Regions from separate parts of the Streptomyces sp. NPDC005551 genome, predicted to be linked through region 2. Evidence: riboswitches for the same ligand, from Rfam matches in the RefSeq annotation. Region 2 holds a riboswitch; each other region holds the start of a gene.
The links. A riboswitch is a leader RNA that binds a small molecule or an ion and turns the genes downstream of it on or off. The one in region 2 is predicted to bind cyclic di-AMP.
Positions count from the first base shown of each region.

Region 1 (4,191 bases), on a different contig from region 2:
GCGCCCGGTGCCCGGCCGAACGGGCTCGTTCGCGTGGAGTTCACCGCATCGAGCGACAGATATATGCACATCCCGGTGGATCGCGCCCGCGACGGGTGCGGCGATGGCAGTCTGGCGCGAAGCACCGGTCCGGGACCGTACTCGAATCATCCGCTCCGTGTCGGACTACGGGTCCCGTGGGAAAGGGACGACGTCGCCATGGCAGATCACCAGGAAGCATCCGTCACTCTCCCGAGCGATCCCGCATCGGTCTGCGCGGCCCGGACCTACGTCATCGGTGTCCTCGCCGACTGGGGCCTGCCGAGTGGCACGGAGGCCGCCGAGACCGTACGCCTGATCGTGTCCGAGCTCGCCACCAACGCCGTCCAGCACACCCTCGGGCAGTCTCCGACCTTCACCGTGGACGTCGCGCTCGAGCGTGACGAACAGCTGCGCATCGGAGTCACCGACAGCCACCCGCGGTTCCCGAAGCGACTGCCCGCCGCCGTCCAGCAGGACAACGGCCGGGGACTGGTCATCATCCGCTGGCTGACCGCCGAGTGCGGCGGCAGGCTGAGCGTGCGGCCCACCCGCGAGGGCGGCAAGACGGTCGTGATCGAGCTGCCGTGGTCCCTCCCGGCCCGGCCGGTGACGCCGGGCCGGGAACCTTGACACCGCCACCCCGCAGCCGCGCCGCCGGGGGCCGTGGCGGCCCTCACGGGCGCCGGCCCGGACCTTCGTGCTCCCGGGTCCCCGAGGGAGCCCCTTTCGCCCGGAGGGCGCGCCGCACGAGCCGGGGCAGGACGCCCCACAGCGCCGCGCAGACGACCAGCGTGCCCGCCGCCGCGGCGATTCCGCCGCCCCTGCCCAGGGTCACGTCGACGACGAGCAGGACGGAGCCGGTGAACGCCAGCATCAGGACGCACAGCCCGGCCGTGGCCAGATGGGAGGAGACCCGCACGATGGTGGCCTTGGCGTTCTGCTGGAACAGCGACCGGTGCAGGGCCGCCGGGGCCACGAAGAGCGCGGCGGCCAGCACGGCGAGCAGCAGCGTGGTGACGTACGTGACGCGCTGCACCGTGTCGAGGGTCGGGAACCGCTGGGTGAACGCCAGGGTCAGCAGGAAGGCGAAGAGGATCTGCACGCCGGTCTGGACGACGCGCAGCTCCTGGAGCAGCTCGGCGAAGTTGCGGTCGGCGCGCTCCGGGGGCGTCTCGTTCCGCGCGGATCGAGGGTGTCGGTCGTCCATGGGCGGACGAGTATCCGTTTCCGGCCATGGTCACGCCCTCCGGGGGCGGCGGCGCCCGCCGCCGCCCCCGGAGGGAGCCGGTCAGCCGACCCGGCCGTACCAGACGCTCTTCGTCCAGATCTTCGTGAGCTTCACGACCTCCCCGGTCTTCGGGGAGTGCCAGATCCGTCCCTTCCCGGCGTAGATGCCGACGTGGTACACGTTCCGGCCCGAATGGAAGAACACGAGGTCTCCCGCCCTGCGGTGCGAGGCGGAGACGTGGTTGGTCTTGTTGTACTGCGCCGCGGCCGTACGAGGCAGCTTCTTGCCGGCCTTCTTGTACGAGTAGAGCGTGAGCCCGGAGCAGTCGAAGCGGCGCGGCCCCGTCGCGCCGTACTTGTACGGGGCACCTTTCTTGGAGGCCGCGATTTGAAGCGCCTTCGTCGCCGATGTGGCCGCGGCGGCGTCGGATGCGGCGCCGGGGACCACGAGGCTGCCGCCGACGGCGGCGATGGTGAGGGCCGAGGCCGTACCGGCCCGGGTCCACAGCGACGGGACACGATTGAGCGCAGTCATGCGCAACCCTTCGTCAGCCGCCTGTGAAGGATGACCTGTCGGATTCGGGCTGGCGAAGTAGCCCGGCCGCGATGTGCGGCTTCACCCCAAGGACCGCCCGGATCTCTCCGGCGGCCCGTCGTGCTGGGTCCTCCACTCCTGCCGATCCACTTCTGTCGACCGGTCATCCGGGCGGCGGCAGGACTCGGCGTCCGCCCGGATCGCCCCGCCGCTTCGGCGGGGGCTTGTCGTCGCAGGGATCTTCACTCATGGAAGTCCGAAAATCCGAACGGAATCGGAGATTTGTGGGGTTACTCACCACTCACCCGTTCGGGTGGACACCCCCTGTTTCGAACGGAAGTTGGGGGTGTCGACCAAGCCCGCACCTGCGGCGGAACGCTTCATTCCGCCCCGGCTCTCCACGCGTTGCGCAAGTTGAGGGGGTCTATGACCGGGGGTGCGTCTACGCCGTTGGGGGGTACGCCGTTTGGTGCGTTTGTGTCCCGGACCGGACGCCGCGCGAAGCCGGCGCCCGCCGGCCCCGGGCGACGGCGCGCCGGGTGTCCGCCGTCGGCGGCAAGGTGACGCGGGAGGCCCGTCGTTCGCCTCCGCGGATCCGTACGGTCCGCTCCACGGGCGGCGCGTGGACTTCGCTTCCGCCCCGTTGGTCCATCGGAGTGGGCGCGTGCGGTGCCCGACGGGCAGGGCCGGCCCAGCCGGGGGTCATGAGCGGATCAAGAGCTGGTTAACGTAGTTGAAACTCCGTCCAACTAGCCTGCCGATCCACGCCACCAGGGGTTTCCTTATCCGGATTGAGCCTGACCGCCCAATCTGCCTGTGTGTTACACCTATCCCGTCGCGGTGGCTGCGGCAACCGGACCCCGCACGGTCCGGGCGAGGACTGTGAGGTGGGACGCCGTGCAACTGACCCCGCACGAGCAAGAGAGGCTGCTGATCCACGTGGCCGCCGACGTGGCCGAGAAGCGCCGGGCCCGCGGGCTGAGACTGAACCACCCCGAGGCCGTCGCCCTCATCACCTCGCACCTCCTGGAAGGCGCCCGTGACGGCCGTACCGTCGCCGAGCTCATGGCCTCCGGGCGCAGGCTGCTCACCCGGGACGACGTCATGGAGGGCATCCCCGAGATGATCCACGACGTCCAGGTGGAGGCGACCTTCCCGGACGGCACCAAGCTCGTCACCGTCCACGACCCGATCGTCTGACGGGGGAGCGGCCCGATGATCCCCGGAGAGATCCTGTTCGCCGACGGGCCCGTCGCCTTCAACGAAGGCCGCGAGGTCACCCGGCTGACCGTCCTCAACTCCGCCGACCGCCCCGTCCAGGTCGGCTCCCACTACCACTTCGCCGAGGCCAACCCGGGTCTGGACTTCGACCGCGCCGCCGCCCGCGGCAGGCGGCTGAACGTGGCCGCGGGCACCGCCGTGCGCTTCGAGCCCGGTATCCCCGTCGACGTCGAACTCGTTCCGCTCGCCGGTGCCCGGGTGGTGCCCGGCCTGCGCGGTGAGACCGGAGGTGCCCTCGATGCCTGAGATCTCGCGTGCCGCGTACGCCGATCTGTTCGGGCCCACCACCGGCGACCGGATCCGGCTCGCCGACACCGATCTGCTCGTCGAGATCGAGGAGGACCGCTGCGGCGGTCCCGGCCGCGCCGGCGACGAGGCGGTGTTCGGCGGCGGCAAGGTCATCCGCGAGTCCATGGGCCAGGCGCGCGCCACGCGCGCGGACGGCACCCCGGACACGGTGATCACGGGAGCCGTGATCATCGACCACTGGGGCGTCGTCAAGGCCGACGTCGGCATCCGCGACGGCCGGATCACCGGCATCGGCAAGGCGGGCAACCCCGACACGATGGACGGCGTCCACCCGGACCTCGTCATCGGCCCCGAGACCGAGATCGTCGCGGGCAACGGGCGGATCCTCACGGCCGGCGCCATCGACGCGCACGTCCACTTCATCTGCCCGCAGATCGCCGACGAGGCGCTGGCGGCCGGTATCACCACGCTGGTCGGCGGCGGTACCGGACCGGCCGAGGGCTCCAAGGCGACCACCGTCACCCCCGGCCCCTGGCACCTGGCCCGGATGCTGGAGGCGATGGAGCGGTACCCGCTCAACATCGGCCTGCTCGGCAAGGGCAACACCGTCTCGCACGAGGCGATGCTGTCCCAGATCCGCGGCGGCGCCCTCGGACTGAAGCTGCACGAGGACTGGGGCTCCACCCCGGCCGTCATCGACGCCTCGCTCACCGTCGCCGAGCAGACCGGCGTCCAGATCGCCATCCACACGGACACCCTCAACGAGGCCGGGTTCGTGGGCGACACCCTCGCCGCCATCGCCGGCCGCACGATCCACGCGTACCACACCGAGGGTGCGGGCGGCGGTCACGCGCCGGACATCATGACCGTGGTCTCCG
Region 1 is NZ_JBIAJE010000005.1:485,591-489,781, reverse strand. It holds gene ACFYP4_RS17525 (ATP-binding protein) at 199-651, shown strand; gene ACFYP4_RS17520 (DUF6328 family protein) at 695-1,228, opposite strand; gene ACFYP4_RS17515 (C40 family peptidase) at 1,310-1,783, opposite strand; cyclic di-AMP (ydaO/yuaA leader) riboswitch at 1,787-1,983, opposite strand; gene ACFYP4_RS17510 (urease subunit gamma) at 2,681-2,983, shown strand; gene ACFYP4_RS17505 (urease subunit beta) at 2,999-3,310, shown strand; gene ACFYP4_RS17500 (urease subunit alpha) at 3,303-4,191, shown strand, end outside.
Region 1: another riboswitch for cyclic di-AMP. It lies ahead of ACFYP4_RS17515 (C40 family peptidase); the one in region 2 lies ahead of ACFYP4_RS25570 (transglycosylase family protein).

Region 2 (4,191 bases):
GACCGAGCCCGTCCGGATCGGCGGTCAGGACATCGCCGCGGGCGATCCCGTCCTGGTCGTGCTCGCGGCCGCCGACCGCGACCCCGAGCGCTTCGGGCAGCCGGACACGCTGGACCTCTCCCGGCGCGACAACCAGCACCTCGGCTACGGGCACGGCATCCACTACTGCCTCGGCGCGCCCCTCGCCCGGCTGGAGGGGCAGACCGCCCTCGCGACGCTCCTCACCCGCCTGCCGGACCTGCGCCTCAAGGGCGATCCGGCGGACCTGCGCTGGCGCGGCGGTCTCATCATGCGCGGACTGCGGACGCTCCCGGTGGAGTTCACCCCTTCGCGGTAGGCAAGGCCGGCGGACCCTCGGCGGGCCCGCGACGGAGGGGCGCATTGCGCTCGCAACAGGCGCACACCGGTGGAGTTCACGCCCGGCGGTACGCGGGCGCGGACCCGTCAAACATGACGCACCGTCAATACTGTGATCTTCACGTGATCTGCGCTGCATCGACTTGTGACAAGCGTTCGACTGCCGATACGTTCACGCATCAACGCGATGGATCTTCCGTCGCGCCTGTCATCGCTGTCTTCGAAAGGCCACCGCATGCTCTCCGGGAACGGTCGTCACCGTCGCCCCCGCCAGGCTCCGGCGCTCATCGTCGCGGCAGGAGTCACCGGATCGGCCATCGCGATCCCGTTGCTCGGTGCCACCGGCGCGAGTGCCGCGGACGGCACCACCTGGGACCGGGTCGCGGAGTGCGAGAGCGGCGGTTCGTGGAGTGCCGACAACGCCAACGGCTACTACGGCGGCCTGCAGATGACCCAGGAGAACTGGGACAAGTACGGCGGCCTCGCGTACGCGCCGAGCCCCGACGAGGCCAGTCGCTCGCAGCAGATAGCCGTCGCCGAGAAGGTTCTCGACGGGCAGGGCCTGGCCGCCTGGCCCACCTGCGGACCGCTCTCGGGCCTCAGCAAGAACTCGGCGTCCGTCGAGGTCGACACCGGCGTCGCCGAGGACTCCTCCGCGTCGTCGGCCTCCCCCTCGCCCGATTCGTCCCCGTCGAGCGACTCGCCCGTTTCGGGCGGCTTGTCGACCGGCGGCTCCACCGTCAAGCCCTCCCCGGCGGCGTCCGGCAAGGCGGCGGCCTCCGGGACGCCGTCGAAGGCCGACGAGGATGCCACCGCCTCCCCCGAGTCCGGCAGCAAGGACGGCGGCAAGGGCGACGGCAAGGCTGCCGGGAAGGGTGCCGGGAAGGCAAAGGCTGACGACTCGGACAAGTCCGGGCAGACCGCTGGCTCTTCGGAGGCCACCGCCGCGTCCGGGAGCGAGGGCACCGGCACCGGCCGGCACCGCGGCCCCAGTGCCGACGCCGACGCGTCCGCCGGAGGCGAGGAGACCCCCTCCGGCCGTCACGCCTCGCGCGGCTCCGCCGCTCCCGGCGACGCCGCGGAGGGCTCGTACACCGTCCGCCTCGGCGACAGTCTCACGAGCATCGCCGACTCCCTTGCCGTGCAGGGCGGATGGAACGAGCTCTACACGGAGAACGAGAAGACGGTCGGCGCCGACCCGGATGTCATCCTTCCCGGTCAGAGCCTTGAGGTCGCAGGAGACTAAGCGGGCGTCAGATGGCGAATCAGGTACAAAACAACGCCAGTTCGCGTCATGTTTCGCACCGCAATGTCCGGTTTGACGGAGTGAGACATGGGTCTCAGAAACCCTGATCATCTTTGAAATTCCGGCGGCCGCGTGTCTACGGTCGTGATCGCTCGCTACAGCGGGCCCCGACGGTCGCAACGCCGAATCCTGCCAGTGGCCGTCCGGGAACAGTCGTCGCGCAAGCGCCGTAGGCAGGAGCGGGGGACCCAAGGTAAGTGCCGGGCCCGGGAGTCGAGAGACACCCGGGAACGGCTTGGGGTGGAGTCGGACGCCAGAGGCGGACGACCGGGCACTCACCCGCCCGAACCCGACAGCTCACCTCGCAGGCGTCGGTGAGGGGATCACTTCATGCTGCGTAACAACAAGGCCAAGCACCGCCGCCCGTCCAAGGCCACCCGTGTCGCCGCGCTCGCCGGTGTCACCGGTGTCGCCATCGCCGCTCCGCTGATGGCGGCCGGCAGCGCCTCCGCCGCCAGCACCTCCGAATGGGACGCCGTCGCCCAGTGCGAGTCCGGCGGCAACTGGTCGATCAACACCGGCAACGGTTACTACGGCGGCCTGCAGTTCTCCGCCTCCACCTGGTCCGCCTACGGCGGCTCGGCCTACGCCTCCACCGCCGACAAGGCCTCCAAGGCCCAGCAGATCGCCGTCGGCGAGAAGGTGCTCGCCGCGCAGGGCAAGGGTGCCTGGCCGACCTGCGGCACCGGCCTGTCCGGCGCCTCGACCGGCGGCGCGTCGACCGACACCGGCTCCGGTTCCAACTCTGCCTCCGGCTCCGGCTCGCAGAGCACGGCCCAGCCGGCCCAGCCGCAGCAGCAGGCCCCGCAGGCGCAGGACCAGCGTGCCTCGCGCTCCTCGGAGCGGGAGACGGCCAAGAAGACCGTCGAGACCCCGACCGGCAAGAAGGTCGAGAAGGGTGACGGCGAGTACAAGGTCGTCAAGGGCGACACCCTCAGCTCGATCGCCGCGGACAAGAAGGTCAAGGGCGGCTGGCAGAAGCTGTTCAAGCTGAACAAGGACATCATCGACGATGCCGACTTCATCTTCCCGGGCCAGCAGCTCCACCTCAGCTGACCCCGGCCGGCAACGGGCTCACAGCTGAACCACGGCCCTCCCTCATCCGGGGACTCCACCATGGAGTCCCCGTGCGGGCCACCCCCGCCCCCACGGGCTCCCCGCTCCGGTGCGTGTTCCCCCGTACGCACCGGAGCGGGGTTTTTCATGGACGTGCCGCGGGCCGCTCAGAAGCGGTTGCCTGTACGGGGCAGGTTTTTGTTCCGTTCGGAAACAATTTACTCTCGGTTCTGTCCATGGGGTGGTCGACCGGCTGGCCGATCCCCCGGAGCCGGTTAGGCTCATGTCGCGGAGCCGACCGCGGCTCCGTGCAGTTGGGGCCAAGGAGCTCCGCGTACCCGCGTCACATCCCAGAAGGAGATGCTCGTGCCGTCCATCGACGTCGTCGTAGCCCGGGAAATCCTCGACTCGCGAGGGAACCCCACCGTCGAGGTCGAGGTCGGCCTCGACGACGGCAGCACGGGTCGTGCCGCCGTCCCGTCCGGCGCCTCCACCGGTGCCTTCGAGGCCATCGAGCTGCGCGACGGTGACCCCAACCGCTACCACGGCAAGGGTGTCGAGAAGGCCGTCCTCGCGGTCATCGAGCAGATCGGCCCGGAGCTCGTCGGCTACGACGCCACCGAGCAGCGCCTGATCGACCAGGCGATGTTCGACCTGGACGCCACCGACAACAAGGGCTCGCTGGGCGCCAACGCCATCCTCGGCGTCTCCCTGGCCGTCGCGCACGCCGCCTCCGAGGCCAGCGACCTGCCGCTGTTCCGCTACCTGGGCGGCCCGAACGCGCACCTGCTGCCCGTCCCGATGATGAACATCCTGAACGGCGGCTCGCACGCCGACTCGAACGTCGACATCCAGGAGTTCATGATCGCGCCGATCGGCGCGGAGTCCTTCTCCGAGGCGCTGCGCTGGGGCGCCGAGGTCTACCACACCCTCAAGAAGGTGCTGAAGACCAAGGGCCTGTCCACCGGCCTCGGCGACGAGGGCGGCTTCGCCCCGAACCTGGAGTCCAACCGCGCCGCGCTCGACCTCATCATCGAGGCCATCAAGCAGGCCGGTTACGTCCCCGGTGAGCAGATCGCGCTCGCGCTCGACGTCGCCGCGTCCGAGTTCTACAAGGACGGCGCGTACGAGTTCGAGGGCAAGTCCCGCTCGGCCGCCGAGATGACCGAGTACTACGAGGAGCTCGTCTCCGCGTACCCGCTGGTCTCCATCGAGGACCCGCTGTACGAGGACGACTGGGCCGGCTGGAAGGTCATCACCGACAAGCTGGGCGACAAGGTCCAGATCGTCGGCGACGACCTCTTCGTCACCAACCCGGAGCGCCTGGCCCGCGGCATCGAGGAGGGCTCCGCCAACGCCCTGCTCGTCAAGGTCAACCAGATCGGCTCGCTGACCGAGACGCTGGACGCCGTCGAGCTGGCCCAGCGCAACGGCTTCAAGTGCATGATGTCCCACCGCTCCGGCGAGACCGA
Region 2 is NZ_JBIAJE010000009.1:84,728-88,918, reverse strand. It holds gene ACFYP4_RS25580 (cytochrome P450) at 1-337, shown strand, start outside; gene ACFYP4_RS25575 (transglycosylase family protein) at 593-1,603, shown strand; cyclic di-AMP (ydaO/yuaA leader) riboswitch at 1,819-1,989, shown strand; gene ACFYP4_RS25570 (transglycosylase family protein) at 1,994-2,719, shown strand; gene eno (phosphopyruvate hydratase) at 3,080-4,191, shown strand, end outside.

Region 3 (4,191 bases), on a different contig from region 2:
GCGAGCGGCCGAGCGGGCCGGTTCCCGAGGGGCGCGAGCGGGCCGGGGGGCGGCTGCCCGGGGATCCGGTGCCGGATCCCGGCCTCGGGAACGCCGCGCCGCCCACGTCCGCCGAGCCCGTCGCCCGGCGGATCTCGTCCGCGCGCCGCTTCCTCCGGGCCCTGCCCGCGCTGCTCGTCGCGGCCGGGATCGTCTACGACCTCCTCACGCCGTCACAGTTCACCGCGGCCCCCTTCTTCACGGCCGCACCCCTGGTCGCCGCTCCGCTCTTCTCGCTGCGCGGCACGGTCCTCACCGGTCTCGCCGCGCTCGCCGCCGTCCTCTCCGTCCACCTCGAACTCGGCATCGTGCTGCGCGTCGACGCGATCACCGAACTGGTCACCGTCGCCACCGTCACCGTCCTGGCCGTCCTCATCAACATCCTCGTCCGGCGCTCCGACGAACGGCTCGCCTCCGCGCGCGAGATCGCCGAGGCCGCACAGCGCGCCGTACTGCCGCGCCCGGAGGAGCGGATCGGCGGGCTCGAGGTGGCCGCGCGGTACGAGGCCGCGCAGGCCGACGCGTTCATCGGCGGTGACCTGTACGCGGTGCAGGATTCCCCGTACGGCGTGCGGCTGGTCGTCGGGGATGTGCGGGGCAAGGGCATGGGGGCGGTGACGGCGGTCGCCGTCGTCATCGGGGCCTTCCGGGAGGCTGCCGAGCACGAGTCGACGCTGGAGGCGGTCGCCCAGCGGCTGGAGCGGGCGCTGGCGCGGGAGGGGACACGGCGCGACGGGCTCGACGCCTTCGAGGGGTTCACGACGGCCGTCCTCGCGGAGGTCGCGCACGGGGACGGCGTCGTGCGCCTCCTGAACCGCGGCCATCCCCCGCCGCTGCTCCTGCACGCGGACGGCACCCTGCGCACGCTGGAGGCACCGGAGCCCGCGCTGCCGCTCGGGATGGGCGAGCTCGGCACGTGGCCCGACCGCGCCACGGTGGTCGCGTTCCGGGCCGGAGCCACCCTGCTCCTCTACACGGACGGGCTGTCGGAGGCGCGCGACCCCCAGGGGCGGTTCTACGACCCGGCGGAGCGGCTCGCCGGGCGGGCCTTCCGCGACCCGGACGCCCTGCTCTCGGCCCTCATCAAGGACGTGCACCGGCACACCGGGGACGGGACGACGGACGACCTGGCGCTGCTCGCCGTCCGGCGGTCGTGAGTGTCCGGCGCGGCGTTCAGGGCCCGCCGTCACCCGAGGTGACCGGGCGGGATCACTGCGCATAACAGCTGACGCATCGTCAACTCTTTTGAGGTTTACGACTCACGGTCAACTCGCCCGGTTTTCACCGCTCGTGACCCGTAAGTCCGTGACGAAGACGTTAATGATCAGTCGGAACAGCTTGGAATAGGGGACCCGCGTCTATTAACGTTCGATAACGCAGCGCGGTCGTCCCAGCCGTCACAAGAGACGGCTCCGTGCGCACGCGCCGAATCCCGCAAGGGAACCGGGGAACCACCAATTTGGGGTGAATCGAGCGTCTATCACGGTGCAGCGCACCCTGGTTGACGCGCGTAGGAGACCTTCCTGCTCCGAACCCGTCAGCTAACCCGGTAGGCGAGAAGGAAGGAAAGGAGCGCGCCCACGTGGCGTCCAACCGGCCTGCCCAGAACACCTCGTTCGCGCCGAGTGAGAAGCAGAGCGACACCTTCGGCTACGGCCACGGCAACGACGAGGGCCCCTGGGAGGAGTGGAATCCCACCGCGGATTCCGTCCGTCCCGTACGTGGCCGGCACCGCGTCTCCAAGCAGCGCGGCGGAGGACTCGCCCGGAGCTCCACCGTCCTCGGCGTCGGCGTCATCGCCGCCGTCGGCGCGGGCGGCATGGCCACCGCGCAGAGCGGCAAGCCCCCGGTCTCCATCTCGATGCCCGACCTGTCGTCGGTCGCCGACTCGGCCAGGAACCTGATATCGGACGGCTCCGCCGAACCCGCCACGGCCGCCTCCGCCACCCCGCTCACCACCGCCGGACTCGCCGGCTCGGACACGGCCCAGGGCACCGCCGGCGCGGGCGAGGCCCTGCGTGCCCGCATCATGCAGCAGGCCGAGTCGCAGCAGGACCAGGTCGACCTCAAGGCCGCCGAGGCCGCGCAGGCCGCCGCCGTGAAGAAGGCCGCCGAGGAAGCGGCCAAGTCGCAGGACGAGGCCGAGGCCAAGGCCGCCGCCGCCAAGAAGAAGGCGGAGCAGGAGGCCAAGGAGAAGGCGGAGGCCGAGCGCCTCGCCAAGCTCGCCAAGAGCTACACGCTGCCGACCTCCTCGTACACGCTGACCTCGCACTTCGGTGACGCCGGTGCCATGTGGTCCTCCGGCCACCACACCGGCCTCGACTTCGCGGCGCCCACCGGCACGCTGATCAAAGCCGTGCACAGCGGCACCGTCACCGAGGCCGGCTGGGCCGGTGCGTACGGCTACCGCACGGTCCTCACCCTCGACGACGGCACCGAGATCTGGCTCTGCCACCAGTCGTCCATCAGCGCCGGCGTGGGCCAGAAGGTCTCCACCGGTGAGGTCATCGGGCGGGTCGGCGCGACCGGCAACGTGACCGGGCCTCACCTGCACATGGAGGTGCACCCGGGCGGCAGCGCCGGCGGTGTCGACCCGCTGGCCTGGCTGCAGAGCAAGGGCCTCAACCCGTAACCAAGGCGGCCCTCCCGGCCGGGCCTGCGGAATACGTACCTCGGTCAACGGTGTTGAGATGCACCATGACCGCACTCCGCAAGCTCGGCCCGTCCGACCTCGAGGTCTTCCCGCTCGCCCTCGGCGGCAACGTCTTCGGCTGGACCGCCGACGAGGACGCGTCCTTCGCCGTGCTGGACGCGTACGCGGCAGCCGGCGGCAACTTCGTGGACACCGCCGACACCTACTCCTCGTGGGCACCCGGCAACGAGGGCGGCGAGTCGGAGACGGTCATCGGCAGGTGGTTCGCCGCGCGCGGCAACCGCTCCGAGATCGTCCTGGCCACCAAGGCCGGTGCCCATCCCGCGTACAAGGGGCTGTCCCCGGACACCCTCAGGGCCGCGGCCGACGCGTCGCTGCGCCGCCTGGGGACGGACTACATCGACCTCTACTACACGCACTACGACGACCCCTCGGTCCCGGTCGAGGAGATCATCGGCACCCTCGACGAACTGGTGCGGTCAGGCAAGGTGCGCGCCGTCGCCGCCTCCAACATCTCGCCCGAGCGGCTCCAGGAGTCCCTGGAGTTCTCCGACCGCGAGGGCCTCGCCCGCTACGTCGCCCTCCAGCCGCACTACAACCTCGTCTCGCGCGACACCTACGAGGGCCCGCTCCAGGAGATCGCCTCCCGTTCCGGCCTCGCCACCGTCCCCTACTACGCCCTCGCCTCCGGCTTCCTGACCGGCAAGTACCGCCCCGGTACGACGGTCGACTCCGCGCGGGCCGCGGGCGCAGGCAAGCACCTGGAGACCGAGCGCGGGCGTCGCGTGCTGGCCGCGCTGGACGAGATCGCCGAGTCCCGGGGCGTCCCGCACGCCACCATCGCCCTGGCGTGGCTCGCCGACCGGCCCACGGTGGCCGCGCCGCTCGCCTCCGCGCGGACGGCCGAGCAACTCCCTGCGCTCCTGGGCGTGGCCGACCTGACCCTCACGGACGCGGAGTCGGCCGAGCTGACGCGGGCGTCGGCGTAGGGCCTGTCAGCCAGGCCTGCGGGCCTGCCTGCGGCCTCACGAGCGGTAGGGGTTGTAGGCCGGATACGCGTCGTACGCGGGGTGGGGCGGGCGGTACGCCGCCGCGGGGCCGGCGTACGGCCGGGCGTGCGCCGGCGCGTGCACCGGCGGCCACGGGGGTGCGACCGGGGGCGCGGCGGCGCGGGCCGCGTACGCGAGGGAGGGGCGGGCGACGTCCCTGCGCCGCCACAGCTCGTGCAGCAGCTCCCTCTCCCGTACGACGAAGTCGGGGCCGGCGTGGCCACGGCGTCCCCGGTGCCGCAGGAACGCGAGCGAGGTCGCGTAGGCCTCGTACTGGGCGACGGAGCGCGCGGCGGCCCGGCCGAAGTGGTGCTTGGCGTAGTCGCGGGCGAGGCGCCGCGCGCGCATGGAGCCGAGCACGAACGGCTCGGGCGCGGCCAGCCACCCGGTGACGGCGTAGGCGGGCAGTTCCGCGCGCACCGTGCGCAGCTCCCGCTGGCGGGTCCAGAC
Region 3 is NZ_JBIAJE010000004.1:20,813-25,003, reverse strand. It holds gene ACFYP4_RS12465 (PP2C family protein-serine/threonine phosphatase) at 1-1,196, shown strand, start outside; cyclic di-AMP (ydaO/yuaA leader) riboswitch at 1,453-1,610, shown strand; gene ACFYP4_RS12460 (M23 family metallopeptidase) at 1,622-2,671, shown strand; gene ACFYP4_RS12455 (aldo/keto reductase) at 2,737-3,681, shown strand; gene ACFYP4_RS12450 (PrsW family intramembrane metalloprotease) at 3,718-4,191, opposite strand, start outside.
Region 3: another riboswitch for cyclic di-AMP. It lies ahead of ACFYP4_RS12460 (M23 family metallopeptidase); the one in region 2 lies ahead of ACFYP4_RS25570 (transglycosylase family protein).

Region 4 (4,191 bases), on a different contig from region 2:
GTGAACAAGCTGCACCAGCGTTTCGCGCCGAGCCACGACGTGCAGGCACCCAAGCGCGAGTGCCCCGAATGCCTCAGCCCCGTGCCCACGGAGGCCCGCCGCTGCGCCTCCTGCACCAGTCCGCTGCCGGCGCTCCCCGCCCAGGTGACGGCCCAGTCGGCTGCGGACGGCACCGTACCGGCGGCTGCGGACGGCACCGTACCGGCTCGTCAGGACCGGTGAGAGCGCCGGTCTGTCGGGCGGGGCGGCACGCAGGCTGCCCCGTCCAGGACGCTCGGTCCGAGCTGCCGCGCGGAAGCCGGGCCGACGCCTGTTACGACTCGTCCCGGGCGGGAAGTCGCAGCCCATGAACGCATGGGCTGACTTTCGTGAAAAGGATCATCGGTTGACGCGGCGGGTCGCCGGGTGGCAGTCGGACTGTGCGCGGCGCGTGCTGCCGGCGGTGGAGGACGCCGCCCAGCACACCAAGCTGTGGTGGGGTGCCGCCGCCGTCATGTCCCTGGCGGGCTGGAGAGGCCGTCGGGCCGCTGTCGCGGGACTGGCGAGCATGGCCGTGGCGGAGCTGGTGTCCAACGCCGTGCTCAAGCAGGTGTGCGAGCGGGAGCGGCCGCCGAAGGAATGGATCTCGCACGAGGACGTGCACGAGCGGCCCGACTCCTCCTCGTTCCCCTCCGGGCACACCGCCGCGGGCGTGGGGTTCACCGCCGCGGTGGCGGCGGTGTGGCCCCTGGCGGGCGCCGTGTGTGCGGTTCCGGCCGCGATGGTGGCCACCGAGCGGGTGCACACCGGCGCCCACTATCCGTCCGACGTCGCGGCCGGAGCGGTGATCGGCCTGGCCGCGGCAGCTCTGGTGCGCAAGAGCCCCCGGCTGGCGCTGCGTCTGCTGCGGTGAGCCCCGGGGAGCACCGCTCCCCACCGTGGCCGCCTCGGTGCGGGTGGCCGTCCGACCCCTCGGCGGGCCGCGTCTCCATGAGCGGCCCGCCGTCGCCGTTCGTTTTGTCCCGTCAGCCGTCAGCCGTCAGCCGTCAGCCGTCAGCCGTCAGGCGCCGACCACCGGACACCCTGCGGCAGATGTCCTTCAACGTGCCGTCTGAACCTTCTGTCCCATTTAGAGGCATGAGTCCCAACTGGTGCATCAGCAAGGCCTCCTGGCGGAGTGGCGCGTGAGCAGCGTCATACCGGTGACAATGCGTCGTCAGCCCGGTTTCTCAAGTCTTCGGGATTACCAAGCGATTGCGGACCCGGAAAGATCACTCGTCGACGGACAGTGACCGGCAATCCGGACATCGATCAAGAAATGGGTGCGCACAGAAAACCCACAAGGTTGTCGACGCCCTCTCATGTCGCCTACGTTCACCCTCACTCCGGACGGACGCCCAATCCTGCCGCCGCCCGGAATCCCGCACACTCACCCGTCCACGGCAGGAGCGGGGGACCCACAGGTACGACGCCTGTTCCGGTCTCCGGACAGGCTAGGGGTTGAGCCGCGCGCAACGCGGCCGGGCATCTCCAGCTCGCACCCGACAGCTGACCTCGCAGGCGCCGGAGAGGAATGCACCATGCCCGCGAAGGGTAAGCACCGCCGTCCCAAGTCCCTGCGCCTCACCCGCTCGATAGCCGTCGTCGGCACCGGTGGCGCCGCACTCGCCCTGCCCCTGATGGGAGCCGCGGGCGCCCAGGCCGCGACTCCCGCGGCCGCCGTCTCCGCCGCTCCGGAGAAGGCCGCCGCCGCGCCGGCCGCCGCCCAGAAGGTCGCGACGAAGACCTACGCGGTCAAGGCAGGCGACTCCCTCGCGAAGATCGCCGACACGCAGCACGTCGCCGGCGGCTGGAAGAAGCTCTACCAGGACAACCGCGCGGTCATCGGGGGCGATCCGGCACTGATCCACCCGGGTCTGAAGCTGACGCTCGGCGGCAAGGCCGCGTCCCCCGCCGCCCCGTCGTCCGGCAAGACCACCCAGACGACGAAGACGAAGGCCGCTCCGGCCGCGGCCACCAGCAGCTCCGGCTACACCATGCCGGTCGCGGGCGCCACCGTCGGCACCGCCTACAAGACCGCGGGCAGCATGTGGTCCAGCGGCTACCACACCGGTGTCGACTTCGTGGTCCCGACCGGCACCTCCCTCAAGGCCGTCGGACCCGGCACCGTCGTCTCGGCCGGCTGGGGCGGCGCGTACGGCAACCAGGTCGTCATCCGGCACACCGACGGCCTGTACTCCCAGTACGCCCACCTGTCCTCGCTGTCGGTCTCAGCCGGGCAGACCGTGACCGGCGGCCAGCAGATAGGCCTGTCCGGCGCGACCGGCAACGTCACCGGACCGCACCTGCACTTCGAGATCCGCACCACCCCGGACTACGGCTCGGACGTGGACCCCATCGCGTACCTGCGCGCCCACGGCGTCTCCGTCGGCTGACGCCCGCACACGCCGCCGAAGGCCGGACCCCGATCCCCGGGGTCCGGCCTTCGGCGCGCACGGCGCCGGCGACGAGGTGTGCGGAGCCCGCGCTTCCGGGCGTTGAGGCTCGTCAACCGCCCCTGCGCACCGCCTTATTCCGAGGTTGACCAACACTTGACGAGTGGCTTATCTCACCAGCCGTCAACCCCTTCCTACGGTCGCGTAGCTCACATCGGAGGGGAATCATGGGCCGATGTGGCAGACGATTCGAAGAGTGACAACAGATCAGTGATCGGGTCGTACGTGGCGGTGGGGGACAGCTTCACCGAAGGCGTCGGCGATCCCGGTCCGGACGGGGCCTTCGTCGGCTGGGCCGACCGGTTCGCGGTACTGCTCGCCGACCGGCGTCCCGAGGGCGACTTCGGCTACACCAACCTCGCCGTACGCGGGAAACTGCTCGACCAGATCGTCGAGGGCCAGCTCCGGCAGGCCAAGGAACTGGCGCCGGACCTCGTCTCGTTCTGCGCGGGCGGCAACGACATCCTCCGGCCGGGCACCGACCCCGACGAGGTCGCCGAGCGCTTCGAGCGCGCGGTCGCCGACCTCGCCTCGGCCGTCGGCACCGTCATGGTCACCACCGGGTTCGACACCCGCACCATGCCCGTGCTCAGGCATCTGCGCGGCAAGATCGCCACGTACAACGGGCATGTGCGGGCCATCGCCGACCGTTACGGCTGCCCGGTGCTGGACCTGTGGTCGCTCAAGACCATCCAGGACCGGCGCGCCTGGGACGGCGACCGCCTCCACCTGTCGCCCGAGGGACACACCCGGGTCGCCCTGCGGGCCGGCCAGGTCCTCGGCCTGGAGGTCCCGGCGGACCCGGACCAGCCGTGGCCCCCGCTGCCGCCGCGCGGCACCTTCGAGGTGCGCCGCGACAACATCCAGTGGGCGCGCGAGTACCTGGTGCCCTGGATCGGCCGCCGACTGCGCGGCCAGTCCTCCGGGGACCACGTGGCGGCCAAGGGCAGCCTGTCACCGGACGACATCAAGCTGCGGATCGCACCGGCGGTGTGAGGAACCGGGCAGAGGCCCCCGCCGCGCGGGCGGTGCGCCCGGTACGGCGGGTCAGCCGGCGGCTCAGCCGGGCGGTGACGTCAACGCCTCGCGATCCAGGCCCAGTTCGCGGGCGAGGGCCTCGTCCACCCATGCCCGGGTGCGCGCCCGCGACACGGCGCCGGGGTAGGCCGTCATCTGCACGGCGAGACCGTCCAGCAGGGCCGTGAGCCGCAGGGCCGCGTCCATGGCATCCGGGCAGCGGAACTCGCCCGCGGCCACGCCCTCCGCGATCACCTCGGCGAGCGCGGCCTTCCACTGCCGGTCGAGGTGCTGAGTGACCTCGCGCAGCCCCGGCTCGCGCAGGGCCACCGCCCAGCCCTCGATCCACAGCCGCCAGCCCTTGGCCTGGCCGGTCGGCGCGTACCAGCGGACGGCCGCCCGCAGCCGCCGAAGCGCCGACGTGCGCCGGCCCAGCAGCTTGCGGAGCCGGGCGAGGTCGTCCTCGGCGGCGAACGCGAACGCCTCGGCGACCAGTTTCTCCTTGGTCGAGAAGTGGTAGAGCACCAGCGCGTTGCTCACCCCGAGCGCCGCGGCCACGTCCGCGATGCGCACGGCCGCGACACCGCGCGCCTCGATCTGTCCGATGGCGGCCCGCAGCATCTCCTCGCGCCGCTGGACCACACTCAACCGCACTCTCGCCACGCGGCAACCCTAATCCGTCGCGCGGCGCACCCCGGAC
Region 4 is NZ_JBIAJE010000003.1:803,840-808,030, reverse strand. It holds gene mscL (large conductance mechanosensitive channel protein MscL) at 1-222, shown strand, start outside; gene ACFYP4_RS11875 (phosphatase PAP2 family protein) at 386-892, shown strand; cyclic di-AMP (ydaO/yuaA leader) riboswitch at 1,400-1,555, shown strand; gene ACFYP4_RS11870 (LysM peptidoglycan-binding domain-containing M23 family metallopeptidase) at 1,560-2,414, shown strand; gene ACFYP4_RS11865 (SGNH/GDSL hydrolase family protein) at 2,685-3,470, shown strand; gene ACFYP4_RS11860 (TetR/AcrR family transcriptional regulator) at 3,534-4,133, opposite strand.
Region 4: another riboswitch for cyclic di-AMP. It lies ahead of ACFYP4_RS11870 (LysM peptidoglycan-binding domain-containing M23 family metallopeptidase); the one in region 2 lies ahead of ACFYP4_RS25570 (transglycosylase family protein).